DNA from 2 places in the Candidatus Merdisoma sp. HCP28S3_D10 genome. Region 2 is predicted to be linked to the other one. Evidence: riboswitches for the same ligand, from Rfam matches in the RefSeq annotation. Region 2 holds a riboswitch; the other holds the start of a gene.
What was found. A riboswitch is a leader RNA that binds a small molecule or an ion and turns the genes downstream of it on or off. The one in region 2 is predicted to bind tetrahydrofolate.

Region 1: it holds a riboswitch for tetrahydrofolate, as region 2 does, so the genes downstream of both, ACTNCH_RS07490 (folate family ECF transporter S component) here and folE (GTP cyclohydrolase I FolE) in region 2, are expected to answer to the same signal.

Annotation. Positions count from the first base shown of each region.
Region 1 is NZ_JBQHTG010000002.1:469,002-477,524, reverse strand. It holds gene ACTNCH_RS07505 (DUF7601 domain-containing protein) at 28-1,098, shown strand; gene srtB (class B sortase) at 1,102-1,845, shown strand; gene ACTNCH_RS07495 (Spy0128 family protein) at 1,852-2,493, shown strand; gene ACTNCH_RS07490 (folate family ECF transporter S component) at 2,567-3,142, opposite strand; THF riboswitch at 3,250-3,358, opposite strand; gene ACTNCH_RS07485 (putative manganese transporter) at 3,554-4,390, shown strand; gene ACTNCH_RS07480 (lysostaphin resistance A-like protein) at 4,404-5,225, shown strand; partial or broken gene ACTNCH_RS07475 (hypothetical protein) at 5,386-7,326, shown strand; gene ACTNCH_RS07470 (hydrogenase/urease maturation nickel metallochaperone HypA) at 7,345-7,536, shown strand; gene tnpA (IS200/IS605 family transposase) at 7,539-7,982, shown strand; gene ACTNCH_RS07460 (IS200/IS605 family accessory protein TnpB-related protein) at 7,999-8,523, shown strand, end outside.
Region 2 is NZ_JBQHTG010000007.1:16,764-25,286, reverse strand. It holds gene ACTNCH_RS12585 (hypothetical protein) at 1-506, opposite strand, end outside; gene ACTNCH_RS12580 (RNA polymerase sigma factor) at 496-1,035, opposite strand; tRNA gene ACTNCH_RS12575 (tRNA-Ser) at 1,241-1,329, shown strand; gene folK (2-amino-4-hydroxy-6-hydroxymethyldihydropteridine diphosphokinase) at 1,446-2,258, opposite strand; gene folP (dihydropteroate synthase) at 2,259-3,074, opposite strand; gene ACTNCH_RS12560 (HD domain-containing protein) at 3,093-3,569, opposite strand; gene folE (GTP cyclohydrolase I FolE) at 3,578-4,135, opposite strand; THF riboswitch at 4,222-4,318, opposite strand; tRNA gene ACTNCH_RS12550 (tRNA-Gly) at 4,535-4,605, opposite strand; tRNA gene ACTNCH_RS12545 (tRNA-Phe) at 4,681-4,753, opposite strand; gene ACTNCH_RS12540 (cell wall hydrolase) at 4,873-6,138, opposite strand; gene ACTNCH_RS12535 (tRNA (cytidine(34)-2'-O)-methyltransferase) at 6,151-6,648, opposite strand; gene ACTNCH_RS12530 (aminotransferase class I/II-fold pyridoxal phosphate-dependent enzyme) at 6,649-7,827, opposite strand; gene ACTNCH_RS12525 (Lrp/AsnC family transcriptional regulator) at 7,824-8,306, opposite strand; gene ACTNCH_RS12520 (AIR synthase family protein) at 8,339-8,523, opposite strand, start outside.

The DNA.
Region 1 (8,523 bases), on a different contig from region 2:
AGAACAGGAAAGAAAAGAGGAAATCCTATGAAAACTAAGAACATGGCAGAAAGACTGGCGGCAGGCGTAATGGCAGGAGCGGTAATCCTTACCGCCTTTGGAGGAACCGCGTTTGCGGCTCCGGAAAATGCTCCGGTAACGAAGCTGGATTATAAGAAAACCGTAACCACCGACGGCGAAACCTATGCGCCCAACACCATTTTCAGATTCTGGCTGACGCCGGTGGATCACAGCGGAGATCAGAATCCGGCGGTTTTTGAGGGAAATGTGGTATCCTCCGGCGTGGCCGGAGGTCTGAGCCTGGAAAAGGGAGAGATTGCCTTTGCTCCCTCCGGAACCAGTCCGGCGGCTTCCTATGAAGGGACGGACAGTATCCGGGTGGATCTGTCGAAATTCACCAAACCCGGCGTCTATCATTATCAGGCAAGGGAGACCATACCGGAGGAGGCTGACCGATACGAGGGAATGCTCTATGACGGTACGGTGTACGATCTCTATGCCTTTGTGTTACGGGATCAGACCGGAAGCCTGTACGTAAAGAGCATCCTCTGTACGAAGCCGGATGAAAATGGCAGGGCGGTAAAGGCGGATCTGGCTTTTACCAATAATTACGGAGAAGGAAGCAATGACAGCACCCATGACGTGACCATCAAAAAGGAAGTAACCGGAAATATGGGAGAAACCGATAAGCTGTTCAAATTTCAGGTTTCTGTGGCCGGCGGAGAAGGAGAATGGTATAAGCTGCTGGTAAAGGAGACTGGGAACGCGGCGGCCAGGGAATATCAGGTAAAGAGCGGAGAGGAGCCGGTGGAATATGCAATCAAAGATACCGGAAGCATTCAGATTCTTGGTCTGAGTGCCAGCGATACCTATACGGTCAATGAGCAGAGTTATACTGCTGACGGCTACATTACGACCAATCAGAATAACACGGGAACTGCAGAGACAGATGGAGCTATCGTTACGGTAACCAATCACCGTGAGGCCAGCATTCCCACCGGCGTAGCGACAACTGTAGCTCCTTATGCCCTGCTGCTTGCCTTTGGAGCGGCTATGCTGGCATTCTTCGGCCGGAAGAAAAAACATCTCGGAGCGTAATGTATGTGGAGGGTGCTTGGCCGGGCGGCCGGACTGGGCAACCGGATTCTGACGGTGACGGCAGGCCTTATGGTTTTCGTAATGCTGACCTACGGTACCTACTCTCTCTGGGATACCTTTCAGATTACGGGAAACGCCTATGTGTCAGAGGCGCTTCTGGCCTACAAGCCGGGAGAGGGAGAGGCAGGCCTGGAGGATCTTAAGAAGCTGAACCCGGATGTGCGGGCCTGGATTACGGTTCCGGGTACCCATATCGATTATCCGGTGGTGCAGGGAGAACATGACATGGTCTACGTGAATCAGGACGTTTACGGGGCGTTTTCTCTGTCGGGAGCCATCTTTCTGTCCAGTCAGAACCGTCCGGATTTCACAGATGGCTACAGTCTGCTATACGGACACCATATGGAAAATGGAGCCATGTTTGGAGATGTGACAAGATTTAAGGAAGAAGCGTATTTTAAAGATCACCCGGACGGGACCCTTTATCTGCCGGAGAAAAGCTATCGCATCTGTTTCTTCGCCTGCGTGGAGACGGACGCCTATGATGAAATCATTTATCACAGCGGAGAAGACGCGGATCCGGAAAAGCTGCTGTCGCATATCCGGGAACGGTCGGTGCAGTACCGGGATATAGAAAAGGGAGAGAACCTGATCGGACTTTCCACCTGTGCCGATGAGACAGAGACCAACGGACGCGCAGTGATATTCGGCTGGCTTCTGGAGGAGCCGGACGGAAGGGAGGTGTAGACACTTATGAAAGAAAAGAAGGAAAAGAAAAAAAAGGGCCGGATCTGGGTGCCGCTTCTGCTTCTGCTTTTGGGACTGTCAGTTCCCGGAAGGGTACAGGCGGCAGGAAACGGCTGTGAGCTGACGATTCCGGTGGAGATCGAGGCAAAAGGAGAGCATATTCCGGGGAAAAAGGAGTATCAGGTGGCGCTGGAGGCGGTGACGAAGGACGCGCCCCTTCCGGCAGAAAGGAAGAAGAGCCGGACCGGGGCGGGTCTGGTGAAGCTTGGGCCGGTATCCTATGAGAAGGTCGGGACATACCAGTACCGGATTCTCCAGACCACGGAGGAGACAAAAGGCTTCACCTGTGACCGGGAGAAGTATCTGGTGACGGTGCAGGTGACAAGGCTTGAAAATCAGGCGCTGACAGCAAGGCTTTACGTGGAGCGTGAGGGAAAGAAGGAGAAGGCAGAAGCGATCCGATTTTCGAATCAATACTGCGCTCCGGAACAAAGCTCCGGAGCCGGAAGCCACAGAAGTACCGTCCGGGCGGTTCAGACCGGGGATACAAAGAACCCGGCAGGCTGGCTTCTGGCAGCGGGAGCCACGGCGCTGACAGGCTTCGGCTGTCTGTGGAGCTATATGGGAAGCCGCAGAAGAAAAGCATAAGAAAGGCAAAAAACCACAGTCGGAGCTCGATTCTCCGGACTGTGGTTTTTTAGAATCTATTTCTTTTAGAATCCTAGGATCTGGATGCGCTTGCGGGAGTCAGAACACTGGAAATAATCTTGCTGAAGGCCTTCATAAAGATGAAGAGCAGCACGGTATTGATACCCAGGGATACGATACACTTCACCAGACGAATGGTGAAAAGATACTTCCATTCCATACCGTACATGAAGTGCAGCCACAGGGTATTCAGGGTGCAGGCTTCTACAAACTCAAAAAAGGTAGCCACAAAAATACGGACCGGGGTCACTTTGGAACGGTACAGGATCAGACCGAAGGCAAAGCCGAGAATCGCGTAGCTGAGTGTGAAGCCCGGAAAGAAGGGGCCTGTCTGGGGGGCAGCAAAGAAGCTGACCACATCGCCTGCGATACCGGCTGTCATACCCATCACAGGTCCACCGTAGGCAGCGGCAGCAGCCAGCGCCAGGAACGCGAAGCGGAACTCCAGATAGGGAGTAAGCTTTAAATTGAAAAAGGAAAGCGCCACGTAAGCGGCCACGAACAGACCGCAGAGGCAGATACTCTGAACCTTCCGGAGATTGTTAAACTGATCACGAAAGGCGAGGGCGTCTTTGGAAAAAAACTGCATAAAAAATACACCTCCATAATGATGTGTGAGAAACAGGTTACAAAATAAATAATATCAAGACTGCTTATGAAGCCCGATTCCTCCACACATGAGATGTACTCATCTGTAGCAACGGGTGCGGATAATATATCGTAAGACCGAGTCAGAAACTCTACTTTTCGTTTCGCGGCGACTCCCCAGCCTGCGAACACTTGACGCATAAAATCCTACTTCGCTATTATTTATTTCTGTCCGCGGATACTGGAATTGTATCGGAACAGGTACATTATATCATAGATTCCTAAAAAAGCAAGAAAGATTATCAAAAAATTAACAAAACTTTTGCAGCTGCTCCTTGCATATTTTTTCAGGACATGGTATTCTAGAAAACAAATGTTTTGTGATAGAAATGTGATAGAAAGAGGTGTAACCATGATTCTGGATGCTTTGCTGGACGCGCTCCTGGATACGGTGAAAACCGTGCCCTTCCTTTTGATCGCGTTCCTGATACTGGAGGCGCTGGAGCACTATTCCAATAATTATATGAACCGGGCCCTTGGAAAAATGGGAAAGGCGGGACCGCTGGCGGGAGCCATCTTCGGCTGCGTACCCCAGTGCGGTTTCTCGGTGACGGCGGCCAATCTCTATTCCGGCGGCGTCATTACCCTGGGAACCCTGATGGCCGTATTTCTCTCTACATCCGATGAGGCGGTGCTGATTTTGTTTGGCCATCCGGGCAGCGGACGGGTCATCGCGCAGCTTCTCCTGGGTAAGATTGCGATCGGAATTGTGTTCGGCTATCTGTTGGATTTCCTGTTCCGGAATAAAAAAGAGCATAAGCATATCGGGGATATGTGCCGGGGCTGCGGCTGCAGCGACGACAGCGGTATCGTGAAGCCTGCGGTGCGTCATACGGTTCAGCTGACGCTCTATATCTTCCTGTTTACGGCGGTCCTGAATCTGGTGCTGGGTCTGGTGGGTATGGACGCCCTGACCACCTTTTTGGGCAAGGACACCTGGTTCCAGCCGTTTCTGACGGCGCTCCTGGGCCTGATTCCCAACTGCGCGTCCTCGATTCTGATAACCGAGCTGTATCTGGCCGGCGGTTTGAGCCTGGCCTCCGCCATGGGGGGACTGTGCGCCGGAGCGGGCATCGGTCTGGCCGTGCTGTTCCGGGAAAACCACCCCATGAAGGAGAATATTGGGATTGTAGCGCTTCTGTATCTGCTTTCCGCAGGTGCTGGCCTGTTGCTGGAGCTTGTCTTATAATAAGGAGGTACTTATGAAAAGGGTTGGGGGATACTTAAAGAGCATATTGCCGCTGGTGGCTATGCTGGGGATACAATTTGCGGCTTCTACGGTTCAGATGATAAGGTTCATAGTGCAATATGGCGTGGAAGAGGGAACACAGATATACATGAACGATACCATGACGATATTGCTGATCTCGGACGTACTGCTGCTTGGCGTAGCAGGTCTCTGGTATTATATCAGTGTGGTACGGCGGCGGGAGAAATACGGGATCCGGGAGACGTCGCTGTTTCAAAAAAAAGATCTGATAGGATTACTTCTGATGGCGGTGGGCGCGCAGTTTCTGATAGGGATTCTGATGAGCGGCTGGGAGGTGCTGGATCCGAAATCCATGCAGGAGTACACGGATCTGATAGAGGGCGCTGGGCTTGGAGAAAGCGGAATTTCCGCGATCCTGGCGACGGTCATCATCGGCCCGGTTGCGGAGGAGTTGATCTTCCGCGGCCTGACGGTCGAATATCTGAAGCGGGCGGGAGCCTCCTTCTGGGTGATCAATATCCTGCAGGCTCTGTTTTTTGGCATTGCCCATCTCAACCTGGTACAGGGAAGCTATGCCTTTCTGATAGGTCTTCTGGCCGGATATCTGGTGCTGCGCTGCCGTTCCATCTGGGCCGGGATTGCCTTCCATATGCTGTTTAACGGGTATTACCTTGTGGAACCGCTGGTAGCCGGAGCCCTGGGCTTTTTACCTGAGGTACTGCAGGTGATCTGCCTCGTGGTATTCGGCCTGCTTCTTGTGGCGCTGCCCCTGCGGAGACTGATACGGAAAACAGAAGAACGGACCATCGGATAAAAATACAATAGAAATAAGATTTGAGAGATGACTTTTTCACCAATCATCTCTCACTTTTTTTGTCTATGTTTCCGGATTGATCGGGAGCCGATCGGACAGGTGCGGGAATGGAAGACCGGAAACGCGTGATAAAAAAGATAAACGAGGGAGAAGAAAGAAGATGAAGAAAGAATTGGACAAAGAGCTGTATCCGGAGTATGTCTATCCGGAATTTACCCCGGATCCGGACGAGGCGTTCCGGGAGCCCATTGCGAAGCTGGGAAAGAAGATTACCGACCGGATTCCGCAGAAGCTGGGTCTTAAGAAGATTACCCGAAACGATCCGGAATACTGGGGGCTGGCCGGGGTTCTGACCGATGAAGAGGCAGAGCTGGCCCTGAAGCTGGGCGTAAGAAAGTCCAAGACGCTGGCGCAGATCGTGAAGCTTTCCGGTATGGAGGAGAAGGCCTGCGAAGCTATGCTGGAGGAAATGTCCCGAAAAGGCCTTCTGGAATACAACTGGGAAAATGAGAAACACGAAAAACAGTATGTGCTTCCCATGTACGTGCCCGGCTGCTCGGAAATTTTCAACATGAACGCAGGGCTCCTGGAATCCAATCCGGAGATGGGAACTTTCTTTGAGCACATATCCCGCCTTACTCACGGAGAGGGTTGCGCGGACGATCCGGAGGGCTGGTGTATCGCAGTGGACGATATGGCGGATTATGTGGTGGAAACCCAGAAGGATGGACGCTATATTACCCGCGAGGAAGCGCTGGAGATTTTAAAGGCGGCGGAGGATAACGGCTTCGTACACCAGATTACCAACATTGACGGCGCGGACAAGATTTTTGCCATCTGCAACTGCAATGTAAATGTCTGCTACGCGCTGCGCACCTCCCAGCTGTTCAACACGCCGAATATGTCCCGCTCCGCTTATGTGGCGAAGGTAGAAAAGGCCAACTGCGTAGCCTGCGGCAAGTGTGTGGAGGTCTGTCCGGCCCATGTCGCGGTGCAGGGCTATCTAAAGCTGGCAAAGGAAGGCCGCTATGAGGAGGCTCTGGTGCTGATCAAAAAGGATAATCCGCTTCCGGCTGTCTGCGGCCATGTCTGCAACCGAAGATGTGAGGACGCCTGTACCAGAGGAACCATCGACGAGGCGGTAGCAATCGATGAAGTAAAACGCTTCCTGGCAGAGCGGGATCTGAAGACGGAGACAAGATACATTCCGAAAAAGACCGTTCCCTCCCTGAAGGGCGGATTTGAGGAAAAAATCGCGGTAATCGGAGCGGGTCCCGCAGGACTCTCCTGCGCATACTATCTGGCGCTGGAAGAAGGAATTCAGTTAAATTGCGGCTGGGGTCCCAGGGAAGTGCTGGAAGAAAATGGAAAAGCAACGGCGGTAGTGTTCAAGAAGTGCACCCGGGTTCTGGATGAGCAGGGCAGATTTTCACCGGAATATGACGAGGAAGAGACCATTACGGTTCCCTGTAAGCATGTGCTCTTCTCTGTGGGACAGGCTATTGACTGGGGCAATATGCTGGACAATCTGGATCTGAAGAGACGGCCCAATGGAGGAGCCCTGGCCAACAGACTGACCTATCAGACCTCAGAGCCGGATATCTTCGTGGGAGGAGACGTGTATACCGGACCGAAGTTTGCCATTGACGCGATTGCGGCAGGCCGGGAGGGAGCGATTTCCCTGCATCGGTATGTACACGAAAACTGTACGCTGACCATCGGAAGAAACCGCCGTGATTTTGTGGAGCTGGACAAGGAGAATATCTCCATCGACAGCTATGATACCTCCAAGCGCTAGGTTCCGGAAAAAGCGGATGAGAAAGCCCAGGCGGCAACCTTCCGGGATCTGTCCCACAGTCTGACCGAGGAACAGGTAAAGGTGGAAACCTCCCGCCGCCTGTCCTGCGGAGCCTCTGTGGTAGATCCGAATCAATGTATCGGCTGCGGAATCTGTACGACCCGGTGCGTCTTCGACGCGATCCATCTGCACAGAGAGCTTCCGGGAGCGTCGGTTATGCGCGCTTCTGAGGACAAGCTGAAATACATTCTTCCGAATATGGTAAAGCAGTCGGTAAAGGTAAAATTCGCAAAGAAGAAATAAGGATCGGAGAATGCAGGCATGCATGAATTAGGCGTGACGTTTCACATCATGGATCAGCTGGAGAAGGTAGCCCAGGAAAATGATTTGGAAAGGGTCCGGAAGGTGGTTCTGGAGCTGGGGGAGGTCTCTACGGTGATTGAGTCCTATCTCCATTTTGACCAAAAAGCAGAACTGATGTTTACTTTCTGTGCTACATATGGTAAGATATAAATATGGGAAAAGATATATTTACTATCAGAGAAAACATTCTTTCATATGGTCGAGGTTATGTGTACTCTTTGCAATATCATCTCGTCTGGTGTACAAAATACCGGAAAAAGGTGTTGACAGATGGCCTTGATACAGAATGCAAGGAAATGCTGCAAAAGCTGGCGGAGGAATACCGCTTTCAGATTCTGGCCATGGAGGTTATGCCGGATCATATCCATTTGCTGGTGGATTGTAAACCACAGTTTTTTATTTCTGATATGATAAAAATCATGAAAGGAAATCTGGCAAGACAAATGTTTCTTGTACATCCGGAATTAAAGCAGAAGTTGTGGGGCGGGCATTTGTGGAATCCATCTTATTGCGCGGTGACAGTCAGTGATCGGAGCAGGGAACAGGTCCTGGCATACATTGAGGGGCAGAAAGAAAAAGAAAAGCGAAGAAACTAGAAAATGAGGTTTTATCATGCGGCTCACATCCAGTTATGGCGTGGAAATCAAAAAACAGAATATTCCCATCCGCCATACGCTGCGGATTTACCGCTCTGCAGTCAGTTATCTGATTCAGGTGTACGCGGAAAGCTGGGAAGGACTTTCCCAGATTGATAACGCAAAGAAGCGGTTTAATGCAGCGGAACATCTGGTGCATGAGACGAAAAAGAACCATGCAAGGTATGATTTCGACCTGCATTTTCCGAAGATGCCATCTTACCTGAGAAGGGCAGCGATACAGCATGCGCTTGGAAGCGTCGCTTCCTATGAAACAAGACTTGATTTATGGGAAAATGGACTCCTTACGGGAAAACCGAAGCTGGTTTCGGAAAATCATGCCATGCCGGTATTTTACCGTGACGTCATGTACCGGGAGGCAGAACCGCAGGAGGATGCGGCGTATCTGAAGCTGTATGACGGCCACGACTGGAAATGGTTCCGGGTAAAGCTGCTCCATACGGATATGGAATATCTGCGAAAAAACTGGGTTAGGGAAAAG
Region 2 (8,523 bases):
GATACAAAAAATTGTGTGCGCTCGAAGTCGTCGCTCTGCACATCCGGCATAGGCTTTCCGTCTGCGTAGGCGATAGCTACCGCAATATAGGTCCTGTCTCCATCCACATTGCCCTGATCATCCTTGGATAAATGTTCGGAGATTTCGTTGCCGGAGACCACACCCAGAAGTGTGATATCATAATCACTGCAGTGCTGTGTCTCATATTCTGAAAGCCAATTGCTCTGCTCAAAATGCGAAGCCAGCTGCTCGTCCGCATTGGCCATTGCCACGTCCCTGGCAGAGAGATAGCGCCAGGCAGCAAAGACAATAACAGATGAGGCTATGAGAAGTGCTGCCACAGCCACTGCTGCCGGAAGGTGCCTCCGATTTTTTATCGTTCTTCTTAGAACAGTTTTATGAGTTACAGATGAACTTCTTATCTTTCTCTTCATTTTCAAATCGTCCTCCTTAATTTCAGGAATAAGGGCCTGCTTTAAAAGCTGCTCCAGTCTCTCATCGTTCATAACCGAGTGCCTCCAATCTGGCTTTTAATAAATTTTTCGCCTTTCTGAGCCTTGTTTTTACCGTCCCCTCCGGAATGTGCAGAATTTCTGCTATTTCAGAGATCCGCATATCGGCAGAATAAAACAGGTAAACGGGCAGCTTATATTTCTCAGGCAAAGCGGCAACAACACCTCGTACCGTCTCCAGTTCATTTTGCTGCAAAAGCTCCTGCTCCGGGGAAATGACACTGGCCTGAGCCAGACACTGCCAGCCGGTATCTTCCAGCGCCTCCACACTTTCCATAGGAAGTATGCGGTTTCTGGCGGCGTATTTTCTTCTGCTGTTTTTCCAGAGAAACAAGGCTGTGGATAAGGCATAACTTTTCGTGTGCGGGCCAAGCAGTAATGTCTGCTTTTTTTCAGTCAGCTTCAGCATGGTATCCTGATACAGATCGTCTCCTGCCTCGCTTCCGCCGGCAGTCATCCGGCAAAAGCGCAGAATATCACAGCCATATGTAAGGATAAACTGCTCGATTTCATGATCATTCATAAATGGTTATCCTTTTACCTTTCTTCTTTAAGTCGACTTATAAGAATTTTATCTTACACTTATAGAATGTAGTGAAGCACCAAAATGGTTTTCTTTTATATAAATCAGATCTTCTGTACCATAACACAGGCAGGCGATTTTGAAATCCCGCTCTTGAAATGCACCGGAAAATATATTATACTATTAGTCACTGGTTCTCAGCAATGGAGGAGTACCCAAGTGGCTGAAGGGTCTGGCTTCGAACACCAGTAGGTCGGTAGCACCGGCGCGAGGGTTCAAATCCCTCCTCCTCCGTTTCTTTATAGCAAAAAGCAAGACAGGACGTATCCTGAATTTCCATGATACAGTCCTGTCTTGCTTTTTATTGTTTTTCCGTAATCCCGTCTATGTGAAAACCGCCGCCGCTTTTCTTATTTTAATCTATCCAGCAGCTCCTGCACCGTCTGGTTGTATACCGGATGCCGCACCCAGGGCGCGATCTGTGCCAACGGAATCAGCACGAAATCCCGCTTGTGCATCTCGATATGGGGAATATGAAGCTCCTCGTCATCGAGAATCAGGTCGTCGTACAATAGAATATCCAGATCCAGCGTCCGGGGACCCCAGTGGATCACGCGGACCCGGTTGGCCTCCTGCTCCAGCTCGTGGAGACGATCAAGGAGCTCATGGGGCGGCAGGATAGTCCGGATCTTCATGACGCTATTCAGGAATTCGTCCTGCTCCGTGTAGCCATAGGGCTCGGTGGCCAGATAATCGGCCACTGTCTCTACGATACAGCCTTTCGTGAGCTGCAGTCCAAGCACGCTCATGTCCAGATAAGCTTTTTTGTCGCCCATATTGGAACCCATGGCGATGTAGGCGGTATGCCAGCCCCGCTCAATGGAGACAGACACAGTCTCCAGAGGCAGTCCCACCGGAGCCCAGGGCTTTTTAATCTCCAGCTCCACCTTTTCCAGATGGGGAATCTGCAGAAGCATGGCTTCCGCCAGCTGCTCCACCACCGTTTCCAGCAGCTTCCAGGTGTGCTCCTGAACAAATTTTGTGATAAACTGGCTGACCTCACCGTAATGAATGGAGGCAGTCAAATCGTCCGTCTTCCCCGCCTTCCGGGTGGAGGTGTAAAGGGTTGCGGAAATGACAAATTTCTGTCCCAGCTTATTTTCCTCCGGGAATACGCCGTGATTGGCAAATATTTCGAGATTTTTGATCTGTATTTTATCCATTTAGTTCTCTCCTGCTTTCAGAATCGCCTCGGTCATCCGGATGGTGCGCTGATTTTCTTTAATGTCGTGAACCCGGACAAAGGCGTACTTTTTCATCACAGCCATCACGGTCGTCACCAGGGTTCCCTCTACTCTCTGATCCGCCGGCAGATCCAGAGTCAGACCGATCACGGATTTACGCGATGTGCCAAGCAGCATGGGGTATCCCAGCTCATGGAACCGCTCCATATGTAAAATGGTCTCCAGATTCTGCTCGTAATTTTTTCCAAAGCCTACGCCCGGGTCAAGGATAATCTTATCGTCAGCGATACCTGCTTCCTTCGCAAGCTTTACGCACTCCGCGGTTTCCCGGAGCATATCCGGGTAGAAATCCTGATACTCTGTGTTGTTCTTATTGTGCATCAGACAGCAGGCCACTCCGGTGCGGGCAATGAGTCCGGCCATCTCCGGATCGTATTTGAGCCCCCAGATATCATTGACCAGATCGGCTCCCGCTTCAATGGCTGCCGCCGCCACCTTCGCCTTGTAGGAATCAATGGATACGGGTACGTCAAAACGGGCTTTCACTGCCTCGATGACCGGGGCTACCCGCTCGATTTCCTCCTCTTCGGTAATCTGTTGGTGGCCGGGACGGGTAGACTCGCCGCCGATATCCAGAATGGCGGTGCCCTCGCGGATCATCTCCTCCGCATGAGCCAGAGCCGCGTCCATATGGTTCCATTTTCCGCCGTCGGAAAAGGAATCCGGGGTTACATTCAGGATTCCCATGATATAGGTTTTATTTTTTACATCAAATTCTTTGGTTCCGATTCTCATACCTTTTCCCCTTATATCTTATACTTTAATTTCCAGATTTTTCTTCTCCTCCGGCCAGTTGCAGTCTGTCTGGGCCGGACACAGAAAGCAGCTCCGCGACAGCTTATCCGCCCGGTAAAACAATCCCGGCAGATCCCTCGCGTCGCTTTGGGTACGGTGACTTCCGATGAGCTTCAGCACTTCGGCGCTCTCGCCTTCCGAGAAACCACAGTCCTGCAATATGGGCTTTGCCAGCCTCACGCCTGCCTCGTCGTGGGGCGTCCCATTTTCATATTGAAGGTATCTGCCCATATCGTGCAGAAGTCCGGCCGCATAGATGATTTCCTTATCGGCTTCTACCCCCTGTTCCAGGGCAAGCAGGTAGGTCAGGCGGGCTACACTGAGAAAATGCTCCGGCGTATGGCGGCAAAATTCCCGCTCTGCCTCGTAGGCCGTCAGCTTCCCCAAAGCCTCCTGATAGGCCGGGTGGTTCCAGATCCGGTTTACGCGCTCCATGCCGCCCATTACTGGCGCACCATGCTCAGGAAGCGGTTCTGCAGCTCAAAATTGTTCTCAAAGCAGCCGGTGGTCACCATGGTGACGGTCTTGCTGCCGGGCTTTTTGATGCCGCGCATGGTCATACACATGTGCTCAGCCTCCAACATGACGATAACGCCCTGGGGATCCAGGCTTTCCTCCAGCGCGTCCGCGATCTGGGACGTGAGCTTTTCCTGAATCTGAGGTCTTCTGGCAAATACATCTACGGTACGGGCCAGCTTGCTTAAGCCTACTACCTTACCGTTCGGTATATACCCGATATGCGCTTTTCCGTAAAAGGGGAGTAAATGATGTTCGCACACGGAATAGAAGGTGATATCCTTCTCTACTACGATGTCGTTCCGCTCGACTGTGAATTGTTTTTTCAGATGCACCGACGCATCCTCGTACAGGCCGCCGTAGATCTCAGCGCACATACGCGCAATCCGATCCGGCGTCTCCAATAAGCCTTCTCTTGTTACGTCCTCGCCGATTCCCTCCAGCATAAGCTGGACTCCGGCCTTGATTTTCTCATAATCCATCATAAAAACAGCACCTCCAGGCTGTGACAGAACATATGACGAAAATATCCCTTCACAATATGAGACGCTGTTTATGAATCTTATATTGCTGCAACGGGTGCGGTCTCCATACCGTAAGACGAACTTTTCGTTTCGGCGGCAACTCCCCATCCGCTGAACACTTGACGCATGAAAACCTATTTTGCATATTATTCTATTGTTAAAATTTGTTATCAAGGGGATTATAGCATATACAGAGACTTCTGTATATAGATTTTTGTTTATATTTTGGATGAAAAAAAAGCGGGTGATGGGGTGCTAGGTGCCAGTGGCACCTGTTTAGCACCGACCGGAGCGGAGCGGAGAACGAACCGAAGGTTCGATTCACATCACCTTCTCTACTTAAATTTGAGCATAAAAATAAGCGGGTGATGGGAATCGAACCCACGTATCCAGCTTGGAAGGCTGGTGTTCTACCATTGAACTACACCCGCAGACGCTATGAGAATATTTACATGGAAACACCATGATCACTAGGCTCGAGAATACCTCGCCAAGTGCTCAATACATGCCCAGAACCGGAATCGAACCAGTGACACGAGGATTTTCAGTCCTCTGCTCTACCAACTGAGCTATCTGGGCCTCTTGCTTTCACACATTTTATTTTCATGTGTCGCAACAGTGATATTCTACTCTATCAAAATAATTTTGTCAAGCAATTTTTTATAACTTGTGGACAGGAATTTATAGTATCTTCCTTATCAGGAAGCATAATTCCAGGTATAGGAGAAAATATGGGCGCCGATGACCAATCCGCTTAAGGACGGATAATTCGCATACGTCCGGAAAAACGTCCGGTTTCCCACATTGGACTCCCCGGCGATGGCCCGGTTAGCCGCGTTGTAGCAGGATTCGGTGACAGATCCCGCCCCATCGGTGAGCATCAGATCGAAACGCCCGGAGGTAACCGGCGAAAACTGACCGGAAGCCCGGATCACACTCATAATATCCCCCTGGGCAAAACGGGGATCCCGGATCCGGTTCATCACCACCGCGCCTACCGCCAGCTGGCCTTCCGCCCCCTGGTTGCCTGCCTCACAGTAAATCAGCGTAGCCAGAGCCTTTATCTCGTCCTCGCTGGCGCTGTACGCGCCGTACTGCACGTACTCCAGCTCCGTAGTCCGCACTCCGGTCACATCGCCCAGAGATCCGACTATTTCCGCTGCCTTGGCCGCCTCAATCTGGGCCTCGATTTTCTTTTTCTCCGCGATCAGCTGCTTCAGCACCTCCTGCTGATTCGCCAGGGTATTGCTCTTGCCGTCGATATCCGCCTGGGCTGCCGCTATGTCATTTACATGCTTACTGATTTTCCCGGAGGTACTGCTGGCCAGAGCCGATACCTCCTTCTGCTTCTTCTCCACAGAAGCCTGCATCTCGTCCAGCGCCTCTTTTTCCGCCTCCAGCTTCTCTTCCTGCTCCTGGATCTCCGCCTTGTGGGCCGCATAAGCCTCCAGCATATCCCGGTCATACTCGGAAATCCGCTCCGCGTAATCGGCGCGGTTCAGCGCGCTGGCAAAATCACCGGATTCCAGCAGAATTTCGATAAAAGAGCTCCTGGGATTCTCATACATATACTGAATCCGGGCCTTCATATCTGCGTACTGCTTCTCTTCGGTATTCTTCGCTTTCTCCAGATCCTCCTGGGTCTTCGCAATCTCCTCCTGCTTACTGGCAATCTGCTTATTCAGCTCGGAAATCTGGCTTTCCAGACCGGAATACTGCTTATTCAGATCCTTCAGGTAATCCTCCATCTGGGATTTGGCCTCCTGGAGCCGATCCTTCTTATCCTTTGTGGCGTCGATCTCGTTCTGGGTCTTGTCGATCTCGTTCTGCGTCTTATCGATCTCGTTCTGAATGTTATCCACGTCGCTCTGATCCGGAACGGCATAGGACGTAAACCCAAGCGTCAGCGCCAGGGCCACTCCTCCAAACCGATATGCCATTTTCAGAAGACGTGTATGCTTCATCTGTAAAATCCTCTATCTCCAGTCGTATTTCGTCAGGTATCCTTCCAGGCGCATACCCGGAAAATCGTTCTGGCGCAGCGCCTCGTAGAGCACAATCGCCACAGAATTGGACAGGTTCAGGGAACGGGTGTCTCCCAGCATGGGAATCCGGATAGCGCGCTCCTGATTTTCCAGAAGAAGTTCCTCCGGAATTCCGGCGCTTTCCTTGCCGAACATGATATAGCAGTCCGGTTCAAACGTTGCCTCCGTATAAACCTTCTGTCCCTTGGTGGTTGCCATATAAGGTCTTGCACCGGGGTTCCGGCGCAGGAAGTCCTCATAGTTTACATAAGTTGTCACATCCAGCTGCGGCCAGTAGTCCATACCGGCCCGCTTCAGATCTTTTTCGCTCAGGCGGAAGCCCAGGGGCTCAATCAGGTGCAGACGGGTGCCCGTCGCTACGCAGGTTCTTCCGATGTTGCCTGTATTGGCCGGTATCTCCGGCTCCAGAAGTACGATGTTCAGTGCCATTTATTTCGCTCCCTTTTCCGCCCGCAGCTTCTCCACAAAACGGGCTAGACGGCTGGTTGCCTCCTTCAGATCCTCCAGGGAATACGCGTAGGAAATACGTAAAAATCCCTCTCCGCAGGCTCCGAAGGCAGTTCCCGGAACCACGGCCACCTTCTCTTCCATCAGGAAGCGGGTCGCAAATTCCTCCGAGGTCATGCCAAATTCCTTAATGCTGGGGAAGATATAGAACGCGCCGTAGGGCTCAAAGCAGGACAGTCCCATTTCCCGCAGGGTATGTACTAGGAAACGGCGTCTCTGATCGTAGGACTCCCGCATCATCGCCACGTCTTCGTCGCCGTTCTTCAGGGCTTCCACCGCCGCATACTGGCTGTTGGTGGGCGCGCACATGATGGCGTACTGATGAAGCTTGGTCATCTGGCTGATAATCTCTGCCGGACCGCAGGCATATCCCAGTCGCCAGCCGGTCATGGCATAGGCCTTGGAAAATCCGTTAATCAGAATGGTTCTCTCCCGCATTCCCGGAATGCTGGCAATGGATACATGGTCGCCCGCATAGCTTAACTCGGAATAAATCTCATCGGACATCACATAGATATCTTTTTCTATAATGACTTCCGCAATCTCCTCCAGATCCTTCTGGGTCATGATGGCGCCGGTAGGATTGTTCGGGAAAGGCAGAACCAGAATCTTGGTTTTATCTGTAATGGCGTCGCGAAGCTCCCGGGCCGTCAGACGGAATTCATTTTCCTCCTTCAGGTTGATGATCACCGGTACGCCGTCCGCCAGCACACAGCAGGGCTCGTAGGACACGTAGCTGGGCTGGGGAATCAGGACCTCGTCCCCGGGATTCAGCATGGCGCGGAAGGCCATATCAATTCCTTCGCTGCCGCCTACGGTAATCAGCACCTCCCGGAGCGGATCATAGCTTACATGGATGCGGCGTTCCAGATACCGCACAATCTCCTCCCGCAGCTCCTTCAGGCCTGCGTTGGAGGTATAAAAGGTACGTCCCTTTTCCAGGGTATAGATTCCCTCGTCCCGGATATGCCAGGGCGTATCAAAATCCGGCTCGCCCACGCCCAGGGAAATAGCGTCTGGCATCTCGTTTACCACATCGAAGAATTTACGGATGCCGGACCAGGGAATCGAAACTGCTTTGTCTGATAATGGGTTTCTCACGGTGTCACCAGCATCCTTTCGTCTTTTTTCTCATGTACCATAATAGAACCATGATCCTTGTATTTTTTCAATATGAAATGTGTGGCAGTGCTGAGAACGGAATCCAGCGGTGACAGCTTATCGGATACAAACTGCGCCACGTCCCGCATGGTCTTACCCTCAATCATGACCATAAAGTCGAAGCCGCCGGAAATCAGATATACGCTGTCCACCTCTGCGTAATTGTAGATACGCTCTGCCACCTTATCGAAGCCGAAGCCCCGCTGGGGCGTAACCTTCACCTCGACCAGGGCTGTCAGCTTCTCCTCGCTGGTCTTATCCCAGTCAATCAGGGTATGATAACCGCAGATAATTCCTTCTTTTTCCATATCCGCGATTTCATTGGCGACCGCCGCCTCCTCTACTCCCAGCATAACTGCCAGATCCGCCAAATCCACGCGGCTGTTTTTCTCAATGAATGTCAAAATCTTTTCTCTCATTGCTTTCGCCCTCCCATCAGGTTTTTTATAATTTACTCGTATATCTTATATAACTCGTCGGTCTTGGGACGCTCCAGAAAGCTCTCGTCCTCGCCGTTCCGGATCCGTCTGGCCTTCCCCTCCGTGGCATTGCCGATAACTGCCGCCGGAATACCTGCCGCCTCCAGCTCCCGCACCAGATCGTGTCCCCGGTCTGCCGCCATCAGCATACAGCCGC